3 regions of the Dyadobacter sp. SRI_021 genome follow, and region 1 is predicted to be linked to each of the others. Evidence: riboswitches for the same ligand, from Rfam matches in the RefSeq annotation. Region 1 holds a riboswitch; each other region holds the start of a gene.
What was found. A riboswitch is a leader RNA that binds a small molecule or an ion and turns the genes downstream of it on or off. The one in region 1 is predicted to bind cobalamin.
Positions count from the first base shown of each region.

Region 2: it holds a riboswitch for cobalamin, as region 1 does, so the genes downstream of both, AC2YIT_RS22810 (TonB-dependent receptor plug domain-containing protein) here and AC2YIT_RS31195 (TonB-dependent siderophore receptor) in region 1, are expected to answer to the same signal.
Region 3: it holds a riboswitch for cobalamin, as region 1 does, so the genes downstream of both, metE (5-methyltetrahydropteroyltriglutamate--homocysteine S-methyltransferase) here and AC2YIT_RS31195 (TonB-dependent siderophore receptor) in region 1, are expected to answer to the same signal.

Region 1 is NZ_JBYCZM010000020.1:10,818-16,003, forward strand. It holds gene AC2YIT_RS31175 (MbnP family protein) at 1-43, shown strand, start outside; gene AC2YIT_RS31180 (cytochrome-c peroxidase) at 52-1,095, shown strand; gene AC2YIT_RS31185 (hypothetical protein) at 1,143-1,598, shown strand; gene AC2YIT_RS31190 (c-type cytochrome) at 1,638-1,976, shown strand; cobalamin riboswitch at 2,192-2,379, shown strand; gene AC2YIT_RS31195 (TonB-dependent siderophore receptor) at 2,537-4,921, shown strand; gene AC2YIT_RS31200 (PepSY domain-containing protein) at 4,925-5,186, shown strand, end outside.
Region 2 is NZ_JBYCZM010000007.1:310,134-315,319, forward strand. It holds gene AC2YIT_RS22795 (DEAD/DEAH box helicase) at 1-420, shown strand, start outside; gene AC2YIT_RS22800 (tetratricopeptide repeat protein) at 489-1,229, shown strand; gene AC2YIT_RS22805 (DUF5074 domain-containing protein) at 1,290-2,366, opposite strand; gene AC2YIT_RS22810 (TonB-dependent receptor plug domain-containing protein) at 2,377-4,299, opposite strand; cobalamin riboswitch at 4,350-4,550, opposite strand; gene AC2YIT_RS22815 (DMT family transporter) at 4,615-5,186, shown strand, end outside.
Region 3 is NZ_JBYCZM010000001.1:737,100-742,285, forward strand. It holds gene metE (5-methyltetrahydropteroyltriglutamate--homocysteine S-methyltransferase) at 155-2,476, opposite strand; cobalamin riboswitch at 2,698-2,923, opposite strand; gene AC2YIT_RS02945 (6-phosphogluconolactonase) at 3,079-3,810, opposite strand; gene fumC (class II fumarate hydratase) at 3,958-5,186, shown strand, end outside.

The DNA.
Region 1 (5,186 bases):
CTACGCGACAAAAGCGATCGCATTCGGGAAGGAAAATAAATAAAGCTGGCAATGCGGTTGTTGAAGGTTGCCTGGTTTAGTGTTGTGATGATCTTGTCAGGTTGTGACAGGCAGGTAGTGGCACCTGAGGACGAACCCTATTCGTTTGAAGTGCCGTCCCATTTTCCTGTGCCAGCGCTGGATGAAAATAGCCCCATGACCGCTGATGGCATCCGGCTCGGTAGACAGCTATTCTATGATGTCCGGCTGTCGGCCAACAACAAGGTCGCGTGTGCAACCTGCCATGACCCGGCCAAAGCTTTTAGCGATGGAAAAACCCTGAGCTCTGCCGGTGTCGCCGGCACGCAGCTGCTCCGGCATGCGCCCGCATTGTTCAACATGGCCTGGGCTAACAATGGTCTTTTCTGGGATGGAGGATCGACGAACCTGGAATCACAGGCTTTTGGTCCACTTACGGCGCACGACGAGATGGCCCAGGACCTGTATGAGCTGGTAGATGAGTTGAGTGCCGACGCTTCGTATGCCAAAGGTTTTCAGGAAGCTTTCCAGTCCGGAATAACCTCCCAAAATGTGGCCAAAGCCCTGGCGCAGTTTCAGCGGTCACTGGTGTCGGCTACCTCGCGGTATGACGATTACCGGCTCAATCGCACCGGCGCTGAGCTTTCCGCGGAGGAACTGGCCGGGCTTGAACTGGTCAAGCAGCACTGTCGGGGTTGCCACGCGGGGGAACTGTTTACCGATCAGGGCTTTCACAACAATGGTCTGGACAGCGGCTTTGAGAACCAGGGTCACGAGGGCATTTATTTGGGCCGGTACCGCATCACCTACGATGAGCGCGACTTGGGCAAATTCAAAACGCCCTCGCTCCGGAACGTAGAGCTGACCGCGCCTTACATGCATGACGGCAGGCTCGCAACGCTCGAAAATGTAGTCGACCATTATTCTGGTGGTATCCCGCATTCCGCAACACTGGGGGAGCAGATCCCGGCGGATGGCTTTCAGTTCAGTACTTTGCAAAAACAGCAGATCATCGCTTTCCTGAAAACACTGACGGACTACCGCTTTACGACCGCGCCAGATCACCAGAAACCTTAATAAATTATTCAACCACTGCCTTTGAAGGACAGTAGCAATCAACATTTATGAAATACGTTCTAGCGCTTGCAGCCGCCCTATTTGTGACATGTAGCTGTCAGCAAAAGCCCAAAGAAGATGAGCATGCCTCTCACCAGACACACGGGCTCAGCCGGGAAGATACGCTCTCACACGAGCTAATGGAGACCCATGATAGTTTGATGGCATTGATGCCAAAAGTAATGGAGCTGCAAATGAGGCTGAAATCGGATGCCGCCAAACTTGACAGCAATTCGGCTTTAAAAAATAAAGTGACCGGGCTAGCCGCAGCGTTGGATAGTGCCGACCACGCTATGATGGACTGGATGCACCATTACAAAGCGGATACATTGGCGAAACTAGAAGACAATGCTGCCAAGGAATATGTGGATGATCAGACAACCCGAATTTTGGTCGTTCAGCGGAAGCTTAAAAAGAGTATCTCCAGCGCGGAAGCGTATCTGGCAGAACGTAAATCAATGTGATGGCTGCTGCTGTGGACGAGGCTCAAACTCACAAAGAATATGCGTAAAGTATTTTTAGCATTTGTATTGTTGATGGCAGTATCATCAGTTCAAGCACAGCAAAAGCACGAGATAAAAATCCCGGCAGACGTAGAAAAGCTGCTTAGCAAATACACTTGCCTGGCTTGCCACAAAGCGGGTCAGCGGCTTGTTGGCCCCGCTTACTTAGATGTCTCAAAGAAGAAGTATACCAACGCGCAGGTTGTCGAGCTGATCTACAATCCCAAACCTGCAAACTGGCCGGGATATCCGCCTATGGCCCCGATGAAACAGGTTCCTAGGGAAGATGCGCTCAAAATCGCCGCTTGGATCAATTCCATCGCCAAGAAGCACGGTTGAAAAGGGCAAAGTAAAGAAGACAGTAAAATACATAAAGCATGGAGGTGGTTGCCTTCATGCTTTTTTGACGAAAATTGCAGGGTATTTTCAACATTAACCTTTGGGATAGCTCTGAAACTAAAGCGAAACTCCCCTAATCATGGCATACCAGACTCTTTTTTAGCGAGTTCTTCCTATCTTCCTATATCTTTGTGGCCTCAAAAAGTTCTTTACTTTCATTTTCCATCGGGAAAGGTTTTGCTTATCAGCAGATTAATAGGGAATCGTGTGTGAATCACGAACTGTCGCGCAACTGTTAGTAACACTTAAAGTTTATATCGGTGTATATCCACTGTTCAATTCGGATGGGAAGGATGGTATAAATGTTACAAGTCAGGAGACCTGCCTTTCACGTTGACGACGCTTTCGCGGAATAGAGCATGTCGGTCTGGATCTGTTATGTCTGATGGTTTTGGTATCACAAACCAATGCGCCCCTGCGTGATCGTTCCCCTTTGTTCCAAAAAAAGCTTCTTGAAATATTGCAAAGAGCTTTTAACTCATCTAACCATAGTTAAAAGTATGCAAACAACTACATTCTGCTGCTCGCGAACCAACAGCAGGGAGGCGAAAAAAACATTTACCTTATTGCTGTCATTCGCGCTATTACTTAGCTCAATTGCCAGTCTGGGTGCCGGGCCAGGCAGGGTTACAGGCTCGATCCAAAGTGAAAAGGGCGATGCCATTGCCGGGATCAGCGTGCGGTTGGAAGGAACCAGCTATGCGGCCGTAACCGACGCGGACGGCCGGTTTGACATTAAAAACGTCCAGGCAGGAAGCTACACGCTCGTTGCCACCGGCGTGGGCCATGACGCAAAAAAGGACAATATCGTTCTCAAAGATGGTCAGGCGCTGGAATTGAATTACAAAATTAACACCGCCACCAACGAGCTATCCGAAGTCGTGATCAGTACTGTCCGTCGGCAGGCCTATTCAGCCATCAACAAAATCGATGTTCCACTCCGGGATATGCCCATCACCACTTCCACGGTATCGGTCAAAACGATCGAGCAGCGCGGTATCGACGATTTGGGCGAGGCCATGAAAAATACGACCGGCGTGCGGGCCAACAACACTTATGGCGGTTTTCAGCACTTTACGATCCGCGGTTTTTCCAACTTCGTCCTGCTCGTGGACGGTGTCCGTGACGAGCGCCACAACATCTCGACCAGCGCGCCGAACACCAATCTTGCCAATGTCGAATCGATTGAAGTGTTGAAGGGGCCAGCCTCGGTGCTGTTTGGCCATTCGGCGTTAGGCGGGATCATCAATATTGTGAGAAAAAGACCGACTGCGGGCTTTAAGGCAGACTTTTCGGCCAGCTATGGCACATTTAACACACGGCGCATCCGCGCAGGCGCAGGCGGTGCGATCACTGATAAGCTGCGATATCGTGTAGATTTCGGGATGTCAGACACCGACGGATACCGTCATTCAGGCTCTAATACTAACAATGGATACCTTGCCTTGGAATACACACCAACTGATAGAGATCAGTTGTATCTGACCATCGGCGCGAACAAAGACATTTACGACACCGACGCGGGCATTCCGATGCTGGAAGGAAGCAAAGTAGCCCCGGGGATGGATGTAAATACCCGCTACAATGATCCACAGGATTTTCTCAAACATACCCGCTATGATTTTCAGCTGAAATACACGCGGCAGTTGGCGAGTAACCTCAAACTTTCGAACCAGCTTTCGTACTATGACGATAATATCAATTATTTCTCAACGGAAGAGCTCAGCTTCAACCCAGGCATGGATTCGTTGCAGCGGTCGTTTCCTTTCTATTTCAACCACCTCACCAAGCCCTGGCAAAACCAGTTGGAACTGATCTGGGATTTTAATACCGCTTCCATTGAGCATAAGTTGCTGGCAGGTTATTCGGTAAGCATTCTGGATCGCAAGACGTACAATGGAGACGTATTCGGCCCGGCGCTTAACGCGACTATTGCCATCAAGAATCCGGTCCTGAATCAGGGATACCTGACGCATAACGATTTGAATTACCGGGCAACGATGGAGAACGTGCATGGTATTTATATACAGGACTTTATCCGGTTCTCTGATAAATTGAAAGGACTTGCGGGACTGCGTTACGATATTTTCAACGGCACCTATTATACCGATAAGGTGGACGATAATCGCAACGTGACTGAGCACGGCACTGAATCTACGATATCCAAGTCGGCATTGACTTACCGCCTGGGTCTGGTTTACCAGCCCATTGAGCCGTTATCGGTATATGGTTCTTATTCAACGTATTTCAAACCTTCGCGCAGGGTAGCTCCGAACGGCGAAACCTTCAACCCGGAAACCGGATTCCAGGGTGAGGTCGGCAGCAGGTTTGAGCTCTCTGGTAAATGGGCTACGAACCTATCATTCTACTACATGCGGAAAAACAACCAGCTCGAAGCTCTTCCCGGAGGTATTTACAAACGCATTGGCTCAGCTGAGTCCAAGGGTTTCGAACTGGAAGTAAATGGCAACCTGCTGCCAGGACTGGACGTGACGGCTGGCTACACTTTCTCCAACGCAAAAATCCTTCCTTTTCCATCCGGTGAAACTAATGCAGTAGCGGGTAAAACCGTTGCATTTGCGCCGAAGAATTTGGTGAATGCGTGGATTAATTACGAAGTACAAAATGGTGCCGCGAAAGGTCTTAGCCTTAGCGCTGGCACTAATTATATGGACGAAACCTTTACGAACAGCTCCAACAGTTATGTGCTGCCAGCTTACACCGTTTTTGATGCGGCATTGGGTTACCGGGTAGGGCGTGTCGGAGTGCGGCTGAACGTGAATAACCTTTTGAGCCAGAAGTACTTCGCCAACGCGATTTTTGCGAACCAGTTTTCGCCGGGAGCGACCAGAAACTTCCTTGTTACGGTACGGTACAGCCTTTAAACCATGAAACTGACTGTTAAACTGTTTCTGCTGGTCCATCGTTACCTTGGTTTTGCGCTTAGCCTACTTTTTGTGATGTGGTTCCTGTCCGGCTTTGCGATGATGTATGTCCGCTACCCGACGATGCGTCAGCACGAAAAATTGCAGAATCTGCCGCCGTTGGATTTGCGAACCTGCAAGTTGAATTTAAATGAAGCTTTAACAGTGGCTGGTGTCGGCGACACGATGCGGTCGGTCCGGTTGGGTATGATGCTCAACCGGCCGG
Region 2 (5,186 bases), on a different contig from region 1:
ACTGACGTGGTGGCCCGGGGGATCGATATCACCGAGGTGAGCCACGTGGTCAATTTCGATGTGCCTTTGATTTACGAAGACTATGTGCACCGGATCGGCCGAACGGGTCGGGCCAATACAGTGGGCAATGCAATTACTTTCATGACCATTGCCGATGAGTACCATATCCGCAAAATTGAGGCGATGATCCGGATGGAAATTCCGAGGGCGGAGTTTCCGGACGAAGTTTACATTGCCGAAACGCCCTTCCAGGAGCGGCAGGATATGCTGCGGGAGATCGATAACCAGCGACGTAAGGAAGATCCAACATTCAAAGGAGCGTTCCACGAGAAAAAACACAGTTATCCGCAGGTTAAGAAGGGTTCGGGGAATACCAGTAGGGGACGTAGGGCTGCGGGCGGAAGAAGTAAACGCCGGTAATGCAATACAATTCCAATAAAACCGTTTAACTTGGACAATAGAAACCTGTTCTTCTATTAAAGTCAATTATGAAAGAGTCTGTTGTAATTTGGCTTGCCTTTTTGATTCCTGTGCTGGGCTTTGCTCAAAACACGCATCTGGCAAGCGCGGGTCCAAGCACAGATACAAACGTAGCCCCCAAAAAGCCCCTTGATTTAAAGGAAAGGCGTATTCTCCCGCTCTTCGGAGAAGTGAGTAAGACATCGGAGCAGATTGATGAAGAGATCAAATTCCTGAGCGAATGTGACAAATCATTTTCCAGCCGCGCAGAGGCCAGCAGTTTCTTCGCGACCCGTGCCTGGGAGTATTTGCAGGAGGGTTCTCTGGACACAGCCTGCTACCGCTTCAATCTTGCCCAACTGCTGAACGACAAGAATGTGGAAGCTTACTGGGGGCTTGGGGTTGTATCGTATCAGCGCGAAAACTGGGTGGATGCAAAAAGAATGCTGAGCAAGGGCGTGAGCCTGCAAGGAGACAATGTACCGCTGCTGGTGGATTTATCGACGGTTGAACTCAAACTGTACGCGATCACCAGCCGGAAAGAGGAGTTGGACGAGGCAGGCGAATTATTGAAACATGCGGTTTCCCTTGATTCTACCTATGCGCTCGGTCAGTATAACCTGGCGCTGTTGCATTATAATCTCAATGAACTTGACAAGTCGTGGGAGCATTTGCATAAGGGCCGGACGCTGGATTTTAACCAGCTGAACCTCGATTTTGTTGAACTTTTGAAAGCCAAGATGCCCGATCCGCAAGGATTTTTTAAGTGAAGTGGCATGGTTCCGAAATTGAAAAAGTCTCCCAAGCGGGAGACTTTTTCAATTTACGTGTTATTGGAAGAAGAATCCTGCTGGTGCGATGCCTACTTTGACAGAGTCGACCAAACTTCCATCGGCGCGATAACGAACCGCGTAGCCTGCCTGCGTATAGGACGGGCTCACGCCTGCGTAAAGCAGTCCTTGTGACGGATCAACTGCAAGGCCATAGAACGGGCGCGGAATCAATGGGGTAACCATGGCTATCTGCGTATCGGTAATGGAGAATTTGTAAGTGCCTCCTTGCTGTTTACCAGCGCTGTCATACCACGAAAGCACAAAGAAAATGGATTTCAAATCATTGCTGAATGTAAAATTGCCGGGTGTTTTGGTCCCGTCCGTCGCAATCGTCAGCGTTGCTTCGGTAGCGTTGGTTTCTGTATTAATGCGCAACATTTTATTGCCGGCATTCACCCATAGTTTTCCGTTCGCATCAACACCAACCGGATTGGCAGCACCTGATGTCGCAATGGGCGACGATGCTTCATCGGTGTTTGTATTGATGATCGCCAGCTTGTTTCCGGCAGCCCATTGCGTAGTGCCTATGTAAAGCTTCCCACTAGCATAGGCCAGGTTTTCAGGGCCATCGGCTATGTTGATTTTTTTGGTAACCTTTTTGGTGGTCAGGTCAATAACCGCAATATAGCCGGTCGAATATTTGCTGACGTCCGTTCCCCAGCACGAAACATAAGCTTTTCGGCCTGCGATAACCACTTCGCGAGGATTCTCTATATCCGGTGCACCAATGGTACCTTCATCCTTGAAAGTGTACCGTTGTACGAACTGGACTTTATCCTGGCCGGCAGACATATTATCGACAAGAATAATACCTTGCTCTTCGGAAGCAGTATAATCCTGCACGCCGCCCTTCAATGCCGTTCCGTTTGCCACTGCGAAAATATCGGCGGTTGCCGTGTTGTTTTCCCGCGCGAAGTAGGAAATAGCACCGTTATTCTGGGAGAAATTACCCTCATTCATTACAAAAACACCGCTCACATAGTCTCCCTTCGGAGCCGGGTCGCTTTGATTACAGGACCATACCGCGAGGGTTGAAAAAGCTACTGCTAATGAACTGGCTAACTGTCTTTTCATTTTCATTGATTTATTGAGAATCGTAACTAAAGGTTAAACTTAATGCAAAACTTCTTCCCGGCATCGCATTATTTCTGACATTTAAATAAAACGTGTCGGTGAGGTTGCGGACTTGCCCCTGTAAAATGAGCTTGAATTTGTAAAAGGTAAAGCTCGTTTCGGCCAGCAGGTTTACCAGGCCATAACCGTCCAGAAACTGTGAATTGTCGAAGGTTGTATAGCGCTTGCTGGCCGCCTGCAACTGTCCCGTAAGCTTCGTGGACTTGAACTGCACGAATGCATTTGCATTAACCGTATGTTCAGGTACAAATACCAATTGTTTGCCTACAATATCCTGCGAGTAATTGTCGTAGGCCTTCTCCTGGCTGCTTTTGTTGAATGCATAACCCGCGTCCAGTCCTGTTCGCCAGAAACCGGTTTGTCGCTGATAGCCCAGTTGCAATTCAATTCCCCGCGCTAGCACCTGTTGCAGATTTTCGACCCGGTAGCTTCTCGATGGATTCCAGTAAGTCCAGTCTTTAATTCGGTTATGGTAAAAAGTTGCGGTGGTTCTTAGCGTGCCGCCGAAAGCCGCTTTAAATGTCTGTTCAAGGCCGATTTCCTTATTCCAACCCGTTTCCGGACGAACGTTCGGGTTACCGAGGTCCTTCCAGTAGCGTTCATTCAAAGTGGGCACCCGGTAGCTGCGGCCATAGGAGCCTTTCAAGGTAAGGTTGTAAAGCGTTTTCTGAATGAAACTATATTCCACACCAACCGACGGTGTGAACGGTGGATTGAAACCCGTAACGAGGCCCTGCCTAAGGTTAATGGAAGTAGTAATCCGCGCTGTCGGTTGCCAGCGGGTGAGCAGGAAGAAGTCCGTGCGGTTCTCGCTCGCGGGCGAGAGCGCGTATCCGGGCACGCGTGAACGATAATGCGTCCATTCTCCTCCGGTTTTGAGGCGAATAGGATTGATATTGTTGCCAAGATTTAGAAGAAAATCCTTTTCTATTCTCGAAGCGAACTTATCCGTTATTGAATGGTCGGGGTGGGAGAGGTCACCTTTGGCATAATCTATGATGTCGCGTACCCAGGCGGTGCGTAGCGTGAGCGTCCGGACCTGATAGCGGAACATCGTACGATAGGCCGTAGTACGGGTCATTTCACGACCTTGGATATCGTCGGGCGTCAGCGTCAGTTTATTGTCGGTGAGCCAGATGTGTGCGGAAATTTCCTGGTTGTTTTGTCCGTGGAGAAACAGGTCCTGTACAATGCCTTTTTGAAAAGTTTCGGTAGGCAAGAGTGCGTAAGTGTTCCGGGTTGGTTTGGGGTAATCGTTGTTCATCCTGCCATAGTAAAGTGCCGTTTTACCTGAGAAAGCCCATTGGTTGTTTAGTGGCACTAGATAGCGGATATCTGTTCGGCTCTGATGGTTATTGAAGCTATCATATTGTCCGCCATCAGACACATGAAACGGCGTTGCCGATGCGCGGCTGTCAAGCAAAATACTTCCGCCCACGGCATCGGAGCCCACAACACTCGCCGCGGAGCCGTACTGAACCGAAAGCTGGTCGAAACCCGCCACGGGAATGGTGGAAAAGTCCGTTTGTCCAAGTGTAGGCGCATTGATATTGAGCCCGTTCCACAAAACGGCGGTATGGTTGGCGGAGGTGCCCCGGAACGAGGCGGTACTGAGCTGGCCCGGCCCGTAATTTTTAAATGCAATCGGGGTATAAGCGGATAATACGTCACCGATATTCTGATAGCGTACCTGCGCGAGCAAAGCGGAGTCGACGCGCTGGATTTTCAGGCCGCTCATGAATTTTTGCGGGACGAATCCCTTCACGATTACAGGATCGAGGGCGATGGAGTCTTTTTGTGCACAGACTGGCAATGCCAGTGCAAAACTTGCCCATAGCATCCAGTAACCCACAAATCTCCGTTCGCTAAACACTCTAAATCGCAATGATTGGCGGCGATCTTCTGTTTTTCCTCCGAAAACGGTCCGATCAAAATGCTCTGGCAGGTCTCCTGGCTCGTCTTTCGCACCCGGAGCCTTCCCGTCGCAGGACAGTGGCATGAAGAATCGGGCACGTGTTGGCAGACTTACAGTTGCGGGGACAGCTTCCGGTGCTAGCGGAATTCCCTATTAAGCCTAATCGCTGACTAGAAGCAGCTTGTGGCACCAGGCGGGTGCAAAGGTAGGTATTTCCCCCGACTTTCCGTTGTGTACGATAACCGCTATCTTTGCAGCAAATTCTGATTGCTTTTGGCCGCTTCTACTGAAAATTTCCCGACCGCATCCTCCCTGAAAGGCATTTACCTTATGCTCGGCGCCGCATTTTTTTTCTCGCTTACGTCGGCGATCTCGAAATGGCTGGGAAGGGAGTTCCATATTGTACAGCTGGTTTTTTTCAGGAACATTGTTGGGGTGGTTTTTATCATTAGCAGCATCTGGCAACGGCCGCTGAGGCAGGAGGGCGGAAAGTTGGGACTGCTTATTTTCAGAGGTGTAGTAGGAACATTGTCGCTGTACATGCTATTTTATGCAATCCAGACGCTTGGACTCGGCCGGGCTTCTACCTACCAATATACCTACCCAATTTTTCTGGCGCTTTTCTCCTGGCTGCTCATCGGAGAAACACTGAATGGCAAGGAATGGATGGCTATATTCGTTGGTTTTACCGGTATTCTGTTCGTGTTCCGGCCCGATCTTTCGTCGTCGCTGCGGGATAATGCATTAGGTTTGGGCAATGCACTGTTGACGGCCATTTCTTACTTGTCCATCCGCCAGCTTGGTGTCGTGTACGACACACGCGCGATCATCCTTTCATTTATGCT
Region 3 (5,186 bases), on a different contig from region 1:
TGCTGTCAGGGGCGATCACATCTCTCTATTTCTGACCATATCTGACTACACATGACAACAAATGACTACACACGATCATACCTAACAACACTTGACTACTCATGACTATACATGACCATACCTGACAACAAATGAGTATAAACGACCGCCGTCGCTATCCTGTAACCGCGACCGATTCGCGCAGCAAGTTAGCCGCAGAAATCATGTTACGCAAAGCGGCTTCGGTTTCCGGCCATTTGCGGGTCTTCAATCCGCAGTCGGGGTTCACCCACAAATTCCGCGCCGGAATTACCTTCAATGCCTTTTCGAGCAAAAGGATCATCTCGTCCACCGTCGGTACGCGGGGCGAGTGGATGTCGTACACGCCGGGACCAATCTCGTTCGGGTAATTGAACTGTGCGAACGCGTCGAGCAGCTCCATTTGCGAGCGCGATGTTTCGATCGTGATCACGTCGGCATCCATGGCAGCAATGGAATCGATAATATCGTTAAACTCCGAGTAGCACATGTGCGTGTGGATCTGCGTCTGATCGGCTACTCCCGCGGCGCTCAGGCGGAATGCGTCCACCGCCCATTTCAGATAGTTTTGCCAGGCATGTTTCCGCAATGGCAGGCCTTCGCGGATCGCCGGTTCGTCGATTTGAATCACTTTAATACCTGCCTTTTCCAAATCCACTACTTCGTCGCGTATGGCGAGCGCAATCTGGAATGTGGTATCCTTCCTCGGCTGGTCATCCCGCACAAACGACCATTGCAGGATCGTTACCGGGCCGGTGAGCATGCCTTTGACCAGCTTTTCGGAGTTAGCTTGTGCAAATGCGGACCATTTCACCGTCATAGGCTGTTCTCTTTCCACATCGCCATAAATGATCGGCGGCTTCACACACCGGCTGCCGTAGCTCTGCACCCAACCATTTTGGGTAAATACAAAACCTGAAAGCTGCTCGCCGAAATACTCCACCATATCGTTCCGCTCGAATTCGCCGTGTACCAGCACATCGATCCCAAGCTCCTCCTGCCAGCGCAGCGAATCCACGATTTCCGCCCGAATGCGGGTTTCATACTCGTCCGCCGTCAATGCACCTTTTTTGAACTGCGCCCGGAGCTGCCTTACCTCATCCGTCTGCGGAAACGAGCCGATGGTTGTCGACGGGAACAATGGCAATTTCAGCTTTTCCAACTGAATGGCCTGCCGGGTACCAAATGCATTCTGCCGGTCGAAATCCCCTTCGCGCACTTCGCTAACCCGTGCTTTAACGGCCGGCTTGTGGATCAATACGGAAGTAAGGCGGCTTTCAATCGCCTTTTGATTGTCCAGAAATGCGCTATCATTCGCATAGTCTGCCGCTGCAAGCCTTGCCAATGTAGTCACCTCATTCAGTTTCTGTTTTGCAAACGCCAGCCAGTTTTTAATCTCCGCTGTCAGTACTGCCTCATTCTTCTCCAAATCCAGATCATAAGGACTATGCAGCAACGACGACGACGGTGCCACCAAAATCCGCTCGTCTCCCAGGACATTTACAGCTGTTTGAATCCATTCTAACGATTTTTGATAATCGTTTTTCCAGATATTCCGGCCGTCGACAACGCCCAGCGAGAGCTTTTTGGTGGAAGAGACAAATGCTTCGTCGGCAAGGATCTGTGGTAACGTCTCCGCACCGCGTGTCAGGTCTAAATGCAATGCATCCACCGGTAATGCAGTCGCAATTGCCAGATTATCGTCTAGCGGCCCGAAATAGGTTGTTACCAGAATGCGCAGCTTCGGAAGCGCCTCTCTGATCTGATTGTAAGCGCTTAGAAATGCGAGCTTTTCCTTTTCATTCAAATCCAATACTAATGCCGGCTCATCGAGCTGCACCCATTCGGCACCTCTTGCAGCAAGTTCTTTTAATATGGATATATAAACAGGTAAAAGGCTGTCCAGTAGGTCAATGCGATCGAAGCCACTTTCCTTTTCTTTACCCAAAAGCAAATAGGTAACCGGCCCCAGCAGTACCGGTTTGGTATGAATGCCTTTTTGCAATGCATCTTCAAATTCCAGCAAAACCTTCTCCGAATACCGCTTGAATTTCTGGTCCTTCACAAACTCGGGAACGAGGTAGTGGTAGTTGGTATCAAACCATTTCGTCATCTCCATCGCATTGATATCCAGCCCGTTCTTCTGGTAACCGCGGGCCATTGCGAAATAGAGGTCGAGCTCTTTGTTCGATTTCCCGTCGACCAACTGGTGGTAACGCTCGGGAATGGCGCCTACCATCAGCGAGGTATCGAGAACATGGTCGTAAAGCGAAAAATCATTGGAAGGAATGAGGCCGATGCCTGCAATCTGCTGCGTTTCCCAGTTCTGGTGGCGGATCTTCCGGGCGACTTTCTGCAATGCATCGCGATCGATCGTTCCTCCCCAGAATTGTTCGTTGGCTTTTTTGAGCTCGCGGAGGCTTCCCACGCGCGGGTAGCCAAGGTTGTGTGACAACATACTTTTTGTGTTTAAAGAGTTAATAAAACCCTGTGAAAACACCCTCCCATCCCGACAAAACGCCTGTTGCGGACGGTCGCCGGTACTTCATTCCATCGCGGCAACACGTAGCTACCCTGCGAAACGAACAGATACAGTTTCCCCAAAACAGCCGGGTAGCCTGTGATACTGCAATAAAATGTGGTAAATCAATGCTTGACTACTCCCCACCCGTGAGGGAAAAGCCATTGAGGATGACGGCAAGTCTCCTGGCTTGTATCATTTTTACCGCCCTTCTCGCGCGCCGGGGCGCTGCAATGGGACGCGAGGGTAAAAATTGGCCCTGAATGCTCAGAGCGGATACTTACAGTAGCACGACTGCCCGTGAATTGCACACGGTTCCTTTTTTGTTTTGCTATGTTTTGGCTGAGGGATCCAAAAGCAAAAACCATCACCCCGATTGACGGGCGTTCACAAAGAACTGCGTCAAATTTAGGCGGAAGGCGCATTCGGCCGTAAATGGTCGGCCAATTTCAGTGAAGTGAGTAGAAATTAGCCTTTCGGCAGGATAAAATATCTTATTTGGAGTAAAATAAATGGCGATAAAAGTGATTTCGTATTAGCTAAAAAATCGTCCCGGCCGCATCCGCATCCAGTATAAACTCTGCATTCAAATGATTCTGCAAAACCGTCGCCGGGAAATCCTTTGAAACGGGGAATGCGAGGGCGCGCTGGATTATGGGGGCTTTCGCACGGCTAGAAGCAAGGAGGATCGCAGCGCGTGCTTCGAGAATGTGCCGGATACCGACGGTAATCCCCCGAGTGAGCGTCGTGGGCTGTTTGAAATACTTCTGACCTACTTCAACGGTGACCGTATCAAGCTCAGAAATATGGGCGTAAGTATCCCAGGAGGTACCTGGCTCGTTGAGGGCGAGGTGGCCGTTCATGCCTACGCCCAATATAATAAGGTCGAGACCACCCAGGCTTTCCACGACTTTGTTGATGCGGTCGCATTCGGCTTGCGGATCGAAGGCCTTGCCGTCGAAAAAGACAATCTGGTCGGGACGGAGGCCGACGGGTTTCAGAAAATCGCGGTCGAGGAGGTCACGACAACTGCCGTCGTCGCCGGAACCAAGGCCTATCCATTCGTCGAGGCCGATGAAAATGCATTGGGAGAAATCGACGCGGCCATTCTGGTTGGCCGCTACCAACGCATCGAACATTCCCTTGGGGCTACTGCCGGATGGGAAGCAAATAACCGACGTAGGTTTGTGGTTTATGAGGTCGATCACGCGCTCAGCCGCGGCGGAACTCATAAGCGCGTAGTCGGGATAAACGCTGATTTTGGGTGTCATGAAAAGTGGGGTTCAGGTTCTCGGTGTGTCAATCTAAACATTCTTTTTTCAGAGCTGAACATTTATCCATAAAAAACTCCAGAAACTGCAAGTCCAGGCCTAACTTTACCGCACATTGTTCAATTACATTATCATTCTACTTCAAAAATGGAATACCGTATAGAAAAAGACACGATGGGCGAAGTGCAGGTCCCTGCGCATGTATACTGGGGCGCCCAGACGCAACGCTCGATCCAGAACTTTCCTATCGCACAGGATATCAATAAAATGCCGAAGGAGATTATCAAGGCCTTCGCATACCTGAAAAAAGCTGCCGCTATCACCAACTTCGAAGCCGGCATACTTCCTCAGGAAAAAAGCGAGCTCATCGGCAAAGTTTGCGACGAGATCCTTACCGGCCAGCTCGACGACCAGTTTCCGCTGGTGGTGTGGCAAACCGGTTCCGGAACGCAGTCGAACATGAACTGCAACGAGGTGATCGCCTACCGCGGGCACGTACTGCAAGGCGGTGATTTGGCTGACAAAACGAAGTTTTTGCACCCGAATGACGATGTCAACAAGTCTCAATCGTCAAACGACACCTACCCTACCGCAATGCACATTGCGGCCTACAAAATCCTGGTGGACGTAACGATCCCGGGCATTACCAGGCTGCGTGACACGCTGAAAGCGAAATCCGAAGCATTTAAGAATGTAGTTAAAATCGGTCGTACGCACTTTATGGACGCTACACCGCTAACTCTGGGCCAGGAATTTTCGGGCTACGTTTCGCAGCTCGACCATGGTTTGAGAGCTATTAACAACACATTGGCGCACCTTTCGGAACTCGCATTGGGTGGTACCGCGGTAGGAACGGGGATTAACACGCCTCCGGGCTACTCCGAAAACGTAGCGCGTCACATCGCAGCATTGACAGGCCTGCCATTTGTTACTGCTGAAAACAAATTTGAGGCATTAGCGGCACACGACGCGATCGTAGAAGCGCACGGTGCATTGAAAACCGTTGCTGTAAGCCTGATGAAGATCGGGAATGATATTCGTATGCTGTCGTCGGGCCCGCGTTCGGGTATCGGCGAGATACATATTCCTGATAATGAACCAGGAAGCTCTATTATGCCGGGTAAAGTAAACCCAACCCAATGCGAAGCCATGACCATGGTGGCAGCACAAGTTATGGGTAACGACGTGGCGATCAGCATCGGTGGTTCCAATGGGCATTTCGAGCTGAACGTTTTCAAACCATTGATGGCTTACAACTTCCTGCATTCTGCCCGTTTGATTGGCGATGTGTGTGTTTCGTTCAACGATAACTGCGCGGTGGGTATCGAGCCTTTGCATGAGAATATCAAGAAGCACGTGAACAACTCGCTGATGCT